DNA from 2 places in the Viridibacillus sp. NPDC093762 genome. Region 1 is predicted to be linked to the other one. Evidence: riboswitches for the same ligand, from Rfam matches in the RefSeq annotation. Region 1 holds a riboswitch; the other holds the start of a gene.
The links. A riboswitch is a leader RNA that binds a small molecule or an ion and turns the genes downstream of it on or off. The one in region 1 is predicted to bind FMN.

Region 1 (4,672 bases):
CTTAGTTCACTAAATGATTGTTGAATTGCTTCCACATTGGATGGGAAATTACCTTGCCCACCCATTTCAGCGACAAAACGACCACCGTCTTTTAATGCTTCATAAATACTTGCGACGGCCTTTTCTTGAGGTTTCACCCAGCAATGCGGCGTTTGAAAAAACTGCATCAAACTGTTTTGAATAGCCAAGGTGTTGTGCATTTTTGACGTGGACGGAAATATGATCAAATTTTTTGCTTGTTGTCATTCATTGATGCAGATTGATCAATCCCAATGACTTTTGCACCTGAATTGGCAATTTGTGCAGTTAAATCACCTTTACCACAACCGACATCTAAAATCTGTTCTCTTGCTTGTGGATTAAGAAACGAAATTAATCCTTCACCATATTTTAAACAAATTGATGCTTCGTATCATATAAATTTGCATTCCAAGTACTATTCTTTCTGCTCACTCCTTTTTTAAAGAAAACTTTACCACTAACTGGAACGATATAGAAATAATTAAAAATCGATTATTGATAACGAATTGGAAATAAATTGTGAATAAAGATCAGTTTCTATCGCGTTGCGAATTAATACTTTTAAAAAGTTCAATTCAATTTCACTAAATAAATACTAAGAATAAATCAATAGAAAATGAACAAATTAAGGTGGATGGAGGTGATTATAAATGGCGAATAACAATCAAGAAAAGAATAAAGCAAAAAAGAATAATAACTTAGGTCGTGAAGAATTTGGTTATGGGTTTGATTTGAGTCCAGATGACTTTGATGTGGTTGGACAAAATGATGAAGCACATAAACAACATAATCATGAAGATAAACAAAAACCGAATAATAAAAATAATGCTAGAAGAATAAATGAATAAGTAGTTGGATAGAGGAGTGCTACATATGAAACGATATTAAATTGTTTTATTATGTAGTGCTTTTTTATTTTGCATGTTTAAATTTTTGTATGAGAGCAGATAACTTTACTGTTATGAAAGTGGATGTTCTTGCAATATGCGCAGAATACTAAAGGGAAATTGAGAGCGTAATTTAAGGGGAAACGTTGTAAATATTCGATATCATATGTGTCTTATACATAAAATATTAGAACAATCTATATAATAGTTAATGTTATGAATACAAAGAAATTCAAATAGCGGTAAGGAAATTTTCAATAGTATGTGCACTAAGACTGAAAACAATGTGATGAGGTTTTTAAAGCATAATTTCAATAATAAAAGGAGGATATAATGAGAATAGGATACCGGTCTATTTCCGTAATAGTTAACTTATTTCTCGGCTATTTATCGTTTTTTATAGGTGTATTATGGTTTATGACTATAATGTACGCTTCGCATTCTTTCGGATTGAGTGTAGACTCTGCTTACGATGATGGTTTACTAGGTGTCTTTTTGATTATATCTATCATTGCTACAGCTATTTATATTCCTGCATGTATTAATTTAAACAGCATTATGAGGCCGAAATTAGAAATGAGAAGATGGAGTTTTATCACTTTTATATCCATAGTTTTCATCCTTGGTTTTTGTATTATTACCCTAACTATACAGTGAATTAGAATGGGTGAATAAAAAAAATGCTTTTTTTCATGACATGTAACAAGGCTATATAGCCCAGCACATCAAGCTTTTATAACTAATTTCTTTTGAGTTTGCTTTCGATCAATTCTATGGAAATAAAAAAAACCTCTAGTTTTTAAATAAGTAAAGTGCTATGGTATTTACATACAATATAATAATCCTTCGGGGTCGGGTGAAATTCCCAATCGACGGTGATAAAGTAAAACTTTTAAGCCCGTGAGCCTTTTTTAGGCAGGATATGGTGAGAATCCAAAGCCGACAGTATAGTCTGGATGGGAGAAGGATGTAAAGAATATCAAGGTCTTATTAAATTTATATAGATTTAATAGGTTTATTTAGCATTGATAATTTATGTCTCCTATCAAACTCCGTAGTGTTCTATGGGGTTTTTTGGATGCCCTAAAACTATATTGTATTGTTGTCAATTTCATATGTAATATCCTTCGGGGTCGGGTGAAATTCCCAATCGACGGTGATGAAGAAAAGCTTCTAAGCCCGTGAGCTTGATAAAAGCAGGATTTGGTGTGAATCCAAAGCCGACAGTATAGTCTGGATGGGAGAAGGATGTAAAGAATATCGAAGTCTTATTAAAAATTTTGTATTTTAATAGGTTTATTTGCTTATGATATTTTACAAAACTCCTATCAAACTCCTTAGAAATCTATGGAGTTTTTTTAATGATAAAATTAAATATGTATGTCCTTCGGGGTCGGGTGAAATTCCCAATCGACGGTGATGAAGTGAAGCTTCTAAGCCCGTGAGCTTGATAAGAGCAGGATTTGGTGCGAATCCAAAGCCGACAGTATAGTCTGGATGGGAGAAGGACAACTAGATCACACGCAATTCCTTTTGAAAAATAGTCTTTCATAAGGTTTATTTAGCGATGCGTTTATCTAAAATTCTCCCAAACTCCCTAATTTAATTAGAGAGTTTTTTATTTTTCAAAAAGGGAGGATTTTCTCTATGCATGACGAGTATTTTATGGATTTAGCATTGAAATTAGCAGCAATAGGTGAAGGTCAAACTTCGCCCAATCCTGTAGTAGGAGCGGTCATTGTAAAAGAAGGTGATGTGGTAGGTTTTGGAGCGCATCTTAGAGCTGGTTCTCCACATGCGGAGGTACATGCACTCAACATGGCTGGAGAAAATGCTGTTGGCAGCACAATATATGTCACATTAGAACCTTGTAATCATTTTGGTAAAACACCGCCGTGTACGATGGCCATTTTGAATGCAGGTATAAAAAAAGTAGTGATTGCAACACTCGATTCAAATCCCTTAGTAGCTGGAACTGGTGTAGCAAAGCTAAAGGATGCTGGCATTGAAGTGGAAGTAGGACTTTGTGAAGCCGAGGCTGTGAAATTAAATAAAGCCTATTTGTATTTTATGAAACAGAGGTTGCCTTTTGTCACGTTAAAGCAAGCAATTACATTAGATGGAAAGATTGCGACAGTTCATGGTCGAAATGAAAATATCACAGGTAAAGAAGTTCTGAAGGATGTTCATCGCAAAAGAGCGCGAACCGATGCAATCCTAGTTGGAGTTGGCACGGTGCTAAATGATGATCCATTACTAACAAACCGATTAGCAGAAAGTAAAAAGCAACCAATTCGAATTATTTTGGACACGCATTTGAGAACCCCTATAAATGCTAAGGTTGTCACCGATCAAAAAACGCAGACATGGATAGTTGTTGGGTGTGAAGTTACTTCTAATCAAATCACAAGCTTTGTACAAGCCAATGTACAAATCATTCAACTAAAAACAAAAAAAATCGCAATCCAGGACGTCCTTCAAGAGCTGGCACGGCGAAATATCGTCACGCTTTATGTGGAAGGGGGGCAGCGTTTAACTACGAGCCTTGTCAATTCAGGTCTAGTTAATGAAATGATTACTTACATAGCACCAAAAATAGTAGGTGATCATGATGGAATTGGAATGTTGGAAGATTTAGGCGTAAAAAGCATGGCCGAGGCTATCCCACTAAAACTGCAGCAAGTGGATCGAATTGGTAATGTGATTAAAGTGATTTCGAGAGTGGGGGTATAGCGTATGTTCACAGGGATTATTGAGGCAAAAGGTAAAATAACAGAGCTGAAAAAAGATGCAGAGAGTATGAAGCTTATTATTGCAGCTCATGACATCATGTCGGATATGAAAATTGGCGATAGTATAGCAGTAAACGGGGTATGCCTTACCGTTTCGCATTTTACTCCTCATGAATTCAGTGTAGATGTCATGCCAGAAACGGTCAAAGCGACAACAATTCACTCCTTAAAAGTAGGGCAGTTGGTAAATTTAGAAAGAGCAATGGCTGCAAATGGGCGATTTGGCGGTCACTTCGTTTCAGGTCATGTTGATGGGACAGGGACAATTGTCAGAAAAACAAAGCAAGCAAATGCAGTTTACATTGACATCGCTATCTCTAGAGAACTGAGTCATTTTTGTATATCAAGGGGTTCCGTAGCCATTGATGGAACAAGCTTAACGATTTTTGACAAACAGCCTGAAAAACTGACTGTATCTCTTATTCCACATACGTATCAAGAAACGATTTTCGCACTAAAGGAAACCGGACAACAAGTGAATATCGAAACGGATATGCTAGGCAAATATATTATTCATCAATTACAGAATAACGATAGTACTTCAGCAATTACAATGGATTTTTTACAAAGAAACGGATATTAAAACGGGCGGTGTATAGCAATGTTTCACTCAATTAAAGAAGCGTTAGAGGATTTAAAAGAAGGCAAAATGATAATTGTCGTTGATGATGAAAATCGTGAAAATGAAGGGGATTTAGTAGCACTTGCAGAATATGCAACGCCAGAAAATATTAACTTTATGGCAACACATGCAAGAGGTCTAATTTGTACACCGATTACAGAAGAAATCGCAACAGAATTGAATTTACATCCTATGGTATCCAATAATACGGATCACCATCAAACGGCATTTACAGTAAGTATTGATCATTCTAATGCAAAAACCGGTATTAGTGCATTTGAGCGTTCGCAAACGATTCAACATTTATTGAATCCCAATGCATTAGCCGCTGATTTTAAAAGACCGGGTCA
Region 2 (4,672 bases), on a different contig from region 1:
AAAAAAGAGCATATGGAGTCTTACATTGTTTTAGCTTTCCCGATAAATGTTGAAAACGAACTACACGGAGCCATTTTTATTTATCAAAGTCCGGATGCTATACATAGGACGACAGAAGAAACGACTAAAATTGTCTTTCTAGCAGCGGCAATTGCTTTGATGTTAACAACGTTCTTTGCGTTTTTCTTATCGACCCGCATTACGTCTCCTCTTCGTAAAATGAGAGAAGCAGCATTTGAATTAGCAAAAGGTAATTTTGAAACAAAAGTACCTGTTTTACAAAATGATGAAATAGGTCAATTAGCGACAGCTTTCAATCAAATGGGCAAACAACTTAAACACCACTTAGAAGTAATTAACCAAGAGAAAGAACAGCTATCAAGTATATTAACATCGATGACAGACGCTGTAATTACGTTTAATCGAGATCGTACCATATTGGTCAGCAATCCACCTGCGGAACTTTTACTACAAAAATGGTTTATCATTAAAAGTGCTAATAGTGATAAACCTATTCCTGCTGAGATTTACCATATGCTTGACCACGTTTTAGATTTGGAAGAAGAGCTGGAAGTTGAGCTCGAAATTGAAAGATCCTATTATGCGATTTCAATTAGCCCGTTATATAGCGGAAATTCCGTACGCGGTGCAGTAGCTGTGTTACGAGATAAAACCGAAGAGCATCGTTTAGATAAATTACGTTCAGACTTTATAGCAAATGTCTCACATGAATTACGAACGCCAATAGCCATGCTTCAAGGCTATAGTGAAGCTATTATGGATGATGTCGTCTCAAGTGAAGAAGAACGTAAAGAAATGATTAAAATCATCTATGATGAGTCGCAGCGAATGGGCCGTTTAGTCACAGACTTGCTTGACTTAGCTCGTATGGAATCAGGACATATGCGTTTATATAAAGATTCTGTTCCAATATCACCTGTTATTGAAAGAATTACACAAAAATTTGTTCAAGTAGCAAGAGAGAAACAAGTAAATCTAACATTTAATACAACAATTGAAGATACACATCACTTAGAAATGGATGAAGACCGTATAGAACAAGTATTAACAAACTTAATTGACAATGCTATACGCCATACACCAGTCGAAGGAAGCGTAGAAGTTTTTGTAGATCGTCAGCTATCCTTTGCACGCATTCAAGTAAAAGATAACGGTGCAGGGATACCAGCAGACGATCTGCAGTATGTATTTGAGCGTTTCTATAAAGCTGATAAAGCTAGAACACGTGGTAAGGGAGGTACTGGTCTAGGTCTGGCCATTGCCAAAAATATTGTTGAAGCACATAAGGGTAGAATTACAGTGGAAAGTGAAGTTGATAAAGGAACTACATTCACATTCTATTTACCTATTGATAAAATGTAAATAAAAATCAAAAAACGAATTGTAAGTTAGAAGACTTTACAATTCGTTTTTTTTTGCATATAGTTATAGTGTATTACAATTAAATTATGGTTCATCTTCGGGGCAGGGTGAAATTCCCGATCGGCGGTATTAGAGAACTAAGCAATACTCTTGAGCCCGCGAGCCGCAAGGCAGGATTTGGTTAAATTCCAAAGCCGACAGTATAGTCTGGATGGGAGAAGGTGAAGGTACGGTCGTCTTTCAATTTGAGTATCAATAAGACGCTTATTTGACTATGCCTAAATTCTCCCTTGAGTACACTATGTGCTTAAGGGTATTTTTTTGCATAGCAACGACTATACCTTTCCTCTTTTTGAAGTGGATCTACAAAAGGAGAGAAAAGTATTATGAAGAACATGAAATTGCAGAAGAGGATTGCAATTGCAATGTTAAGTAGTATTTCTTTTGTGTTAATGCTATTTAACTTCCCACTACCACCGTTTCCGGCATTTTTGGAAGTGGACTTTAGTGATGTGCCAGCCTTAATCGCAGCAATCACAATGGGGCCGCTCGCAGGTATTCTAGTCGAGTTATTTAAGAATGTGTTAGATTGGATTTTCTCAGGGAGTCCAACAGGTATGCCAGTTGGTCATATTGCAAACTTTACAACAGGCGTATTATTTATTATGCCAGTATATTTTGTCTATAAACGTCTTTCAAGTACGAAAGGCTTAACTACTGGATTTGTCGTTGGTACCTTAACAATGGCAGTAGGTATGAGTTTACTGAACTATCTGCTATTCTTACCTATGTATACGTACTTTTTAAATGTCCCAGCTACAACTGGAACAGCATTAACTAAAATGATTGTACTTGGTATACTACCCTTTAATATTATTAAAGGATTCATCGTTATGATAATATTCATGATATTGTTTAATAGCATGAAAAAATGGATTGAAAAACAAAGGATGCATTATTTAAATTAAACCTTCAGCCGATGTTGTAATAAAACATCGGCTTTTATAATTGTATAAAAAGATGAATGATTGTATAATACTGTTATTAAAAGAATATTCAGCACATTAAGTAGTATAATGGCGAAGAAACGAGAATGTTTAGTTTGAGGTTTTACGATGTTATATATTATCAACAATATATCTTTATCAACTTCCAAGAAAAGAAAGGATGTATGTGAATGGCTGAAAGAAAACTATTAAGCGCTTTTTTTACATCGATTATTTCCTTCTTTATATTACCTTTTTTATTTATGCAAGCAGATGAATATTTTCTACACAGCGCATTTGCATTAACCGTATATGTTGTTCCGATAATATTTACGTACGGTTTATTGGCTTCATATATAGCAGATAGAATAGCGGAACGTAAAATGAATGTGAGAGGTTACTCGCTGTTATTGCATATGGCTTTCGGAACAGGTATTGTCATTCCGATTACATTTGCTTATTACTCACAAGGTGGAGTTTGGTCTCTTCAAATAATAACAGCTGCTACTGCTGGTTTCATTTTAGGAAGCGTTTTCTTTTTCGTAGATTTAACGTTACGTAAAGTCGCTATTCGTATGACGCAATATTCTTATGAAGAGCAGAATATTTGAATGTAATATCAATTAGCAATGAGGTACTATACCTCATTGCTTTTTTTATGATAACAATAAAGTGAAAAAAGCTAAAGAAACAGGGCTACACTCTATACTAATAGCTGTAGGTGGAAAAAGAAGTGCCGATACAAATTGATAACTTAATAACAACAAAAGAAAAAGGTTTGTCATATTACTCTTATGAAGTAGAATGGAAAAGCCAATATCACATGCTTACGGAGATGTTTCCTATGCTATTTGTAATAGAAGTAGAGTAGACAGGTAGTTGAATTCGGTTATACTTTGAAAGCATTTAGTGATTCTCTTACATTTATATTAAATAAAAAAACCTGAGCATAACGCTCAGGCCTTCATCATTCTTTATGAGTTAAGGTCATTATAAAACTTACTATTAAAATAATTTCTTGTAGACTAAAAATGAAACCTACATAAGTTAATTGATAGTGTGGTGGAAACTTGAGAAAACGATAAAAAAGTACAATAATCTAAAATTACTCTACGAAATAAAGTGAAGGATGAACTGAAAATTTGCCTGGGATTAGAATATGACAAGCGGTAGCGACGCTATTTTGATTATTCCTTAAAAAGTCCCCCAATCGTCCCCCAACACAAAACAGAATAATGATGTATAATGATATAGGTGCTTTTTTTGAAAAGTGCTATAAAACAACAAATGCAAGAATAATGCTATACATTAAAACCCTATAACTATATCTTGCAAATATACACGATAGGTGGAAACAACATTGAATTACCATGTTTTACTTTATTATTTTTACACAACGATTGAAGACCCAGAAGCATTTGCTGCAGAGCATTTAGCTTACTGTAAATCAATTGAGTTAAAAGGTCGAATTTTAGTCGCTTCAGAAGGTATTAATGGAACAGTTTCAGGAACTGTGGAACAAACAGATGCTTATATGGCTCATATGAAAGCTGATCCTCGCTTTGACGGTATCGTTTTCAAAATTGATGAATCAGAGCAACATGCTTTCAAGAAAATGCATGTACGTCCAAGACCTGAGCTTGTAAATTTAAGCCTAGAAGACGATGTTAACCCGCATGAAATTACAGGTAATTATTTAGAGCCTGCAGAATTCTTAGAGAAGATGCAAGAAGAAAATACAGTAATCGTTGATGCACGTAATACGTACGAATTTGATGTAGGCCACTTCAAAGGTGCGATTCGCCCAGATATCGAGACGTTCCGGGATTTACCAGACTGGATTCGCGACAACAAAGAACTACTAGAAGGTAAGCAAATTTTAACTTACTGTACTGGTGGTATTCGTTGCGAAAAATTCTCAGGTTGGTTAAAACGTGAAGGTTTTGAAGATGTGAGTCAATTACACGGTGGGATCGTTACTTACGGAAAAGACCCTGTAGCTAAAGGTCAGCTTTGGGACGGTCAATGTTACGTTTTCGACGAGCGTTTAACTGTTCCCGTGAATCAAGTAGAGCATGTAATAGTAGGTCGTGATCATTTTGATGGCGAACCTTGTGAACGTTATATTAATTGTTCAAACCCTGAATGTAACAAGCAAATTATCGCTTCAAAAGAAAATGAAGATAAGCATTTAGGTGGCTGTACTCATGAATGTCGTGTACACCCTCGTAACCGCTATATCGCTCGTAATGGATTAACTGAGGTAGAAGTAAAAGAACGTTTAGAACAAATCGGCGAAGTGT

Region 2: another riboswitch for FMN. It lies ahead of ACQKM9_RS03550 (ECF transporter S component); the one in region 1 lies ahead of ribD (bifunctional diaminohydroxyphosphoribosylaminopyrimidine deaminase/5-amino-6-(5-phosphoribosylamino)uracil reductase RibD).

The regions. Positions count from the first base shown of each region.
Region 1 is NZ_JBNNUK010000015.1:33,142-37,813, forward strand. Features, by position in the region: gene ACQKM9_RS16395 (hypothetical protein) at 1-167, opposite strand, end outside; gene ACQKM9_RS16400 (class I SAM-dependent methyltransferase) at 224-400, opposite strand; gene ACQKM9_RS16405 (hypothetical protein) at 672-869, shown strand; gene ACQKM9_RS16410 (hypothetical protein) at 1,242-1,565, shown strand; FMN riboswitch at 1,747-1,880, shown strand; FMN riboswitch at 2,028-2,161, shown strand; FMN riboswitch at 2,288-2,421, shown strand; gene ribD (bifunctional diaminohydroxyphosphoribosylaminopyrimidine deaminase/5-amino-6-(5-phosphoribosylamino)uracil reductase RibD) at 2,556-3,641, shown strand; gene ribE (riboflavin synthase) at 3,645-4,283, shown strand; gene ACQKM9_RS16425 (bifunctional 3,4-dihydroxy-2-butanone-4-phosphate synthase/GTP cyclohydrolase II) at 4,302-4,672, shown strand, end outside.
Region 2 is NZ_JBNNUK010000001.1:722,692-727,363, forward strand. Features, by position in the region: gene ACQKM9_RS03545 (ATP-binding protein) at 1-1,383, shown strand, start outside; FMN riboswitch at 1,473-1,610, shown strand; gene ACQKM9_RS03550 (ECF transporter S component) at 1,770-2,351, shown strand; gene ACQKM9_RS03555 (hypothetical protein) at 2,561-2,980, shown strand; gene ACQKM9_RS03560 (hypothetical protein) at 3,103-3,240, shown strand; gene ACQKM9_RS03565 (rhodanese-related sulfurtransferase) at 3,718-4,672, shown strand, end outside.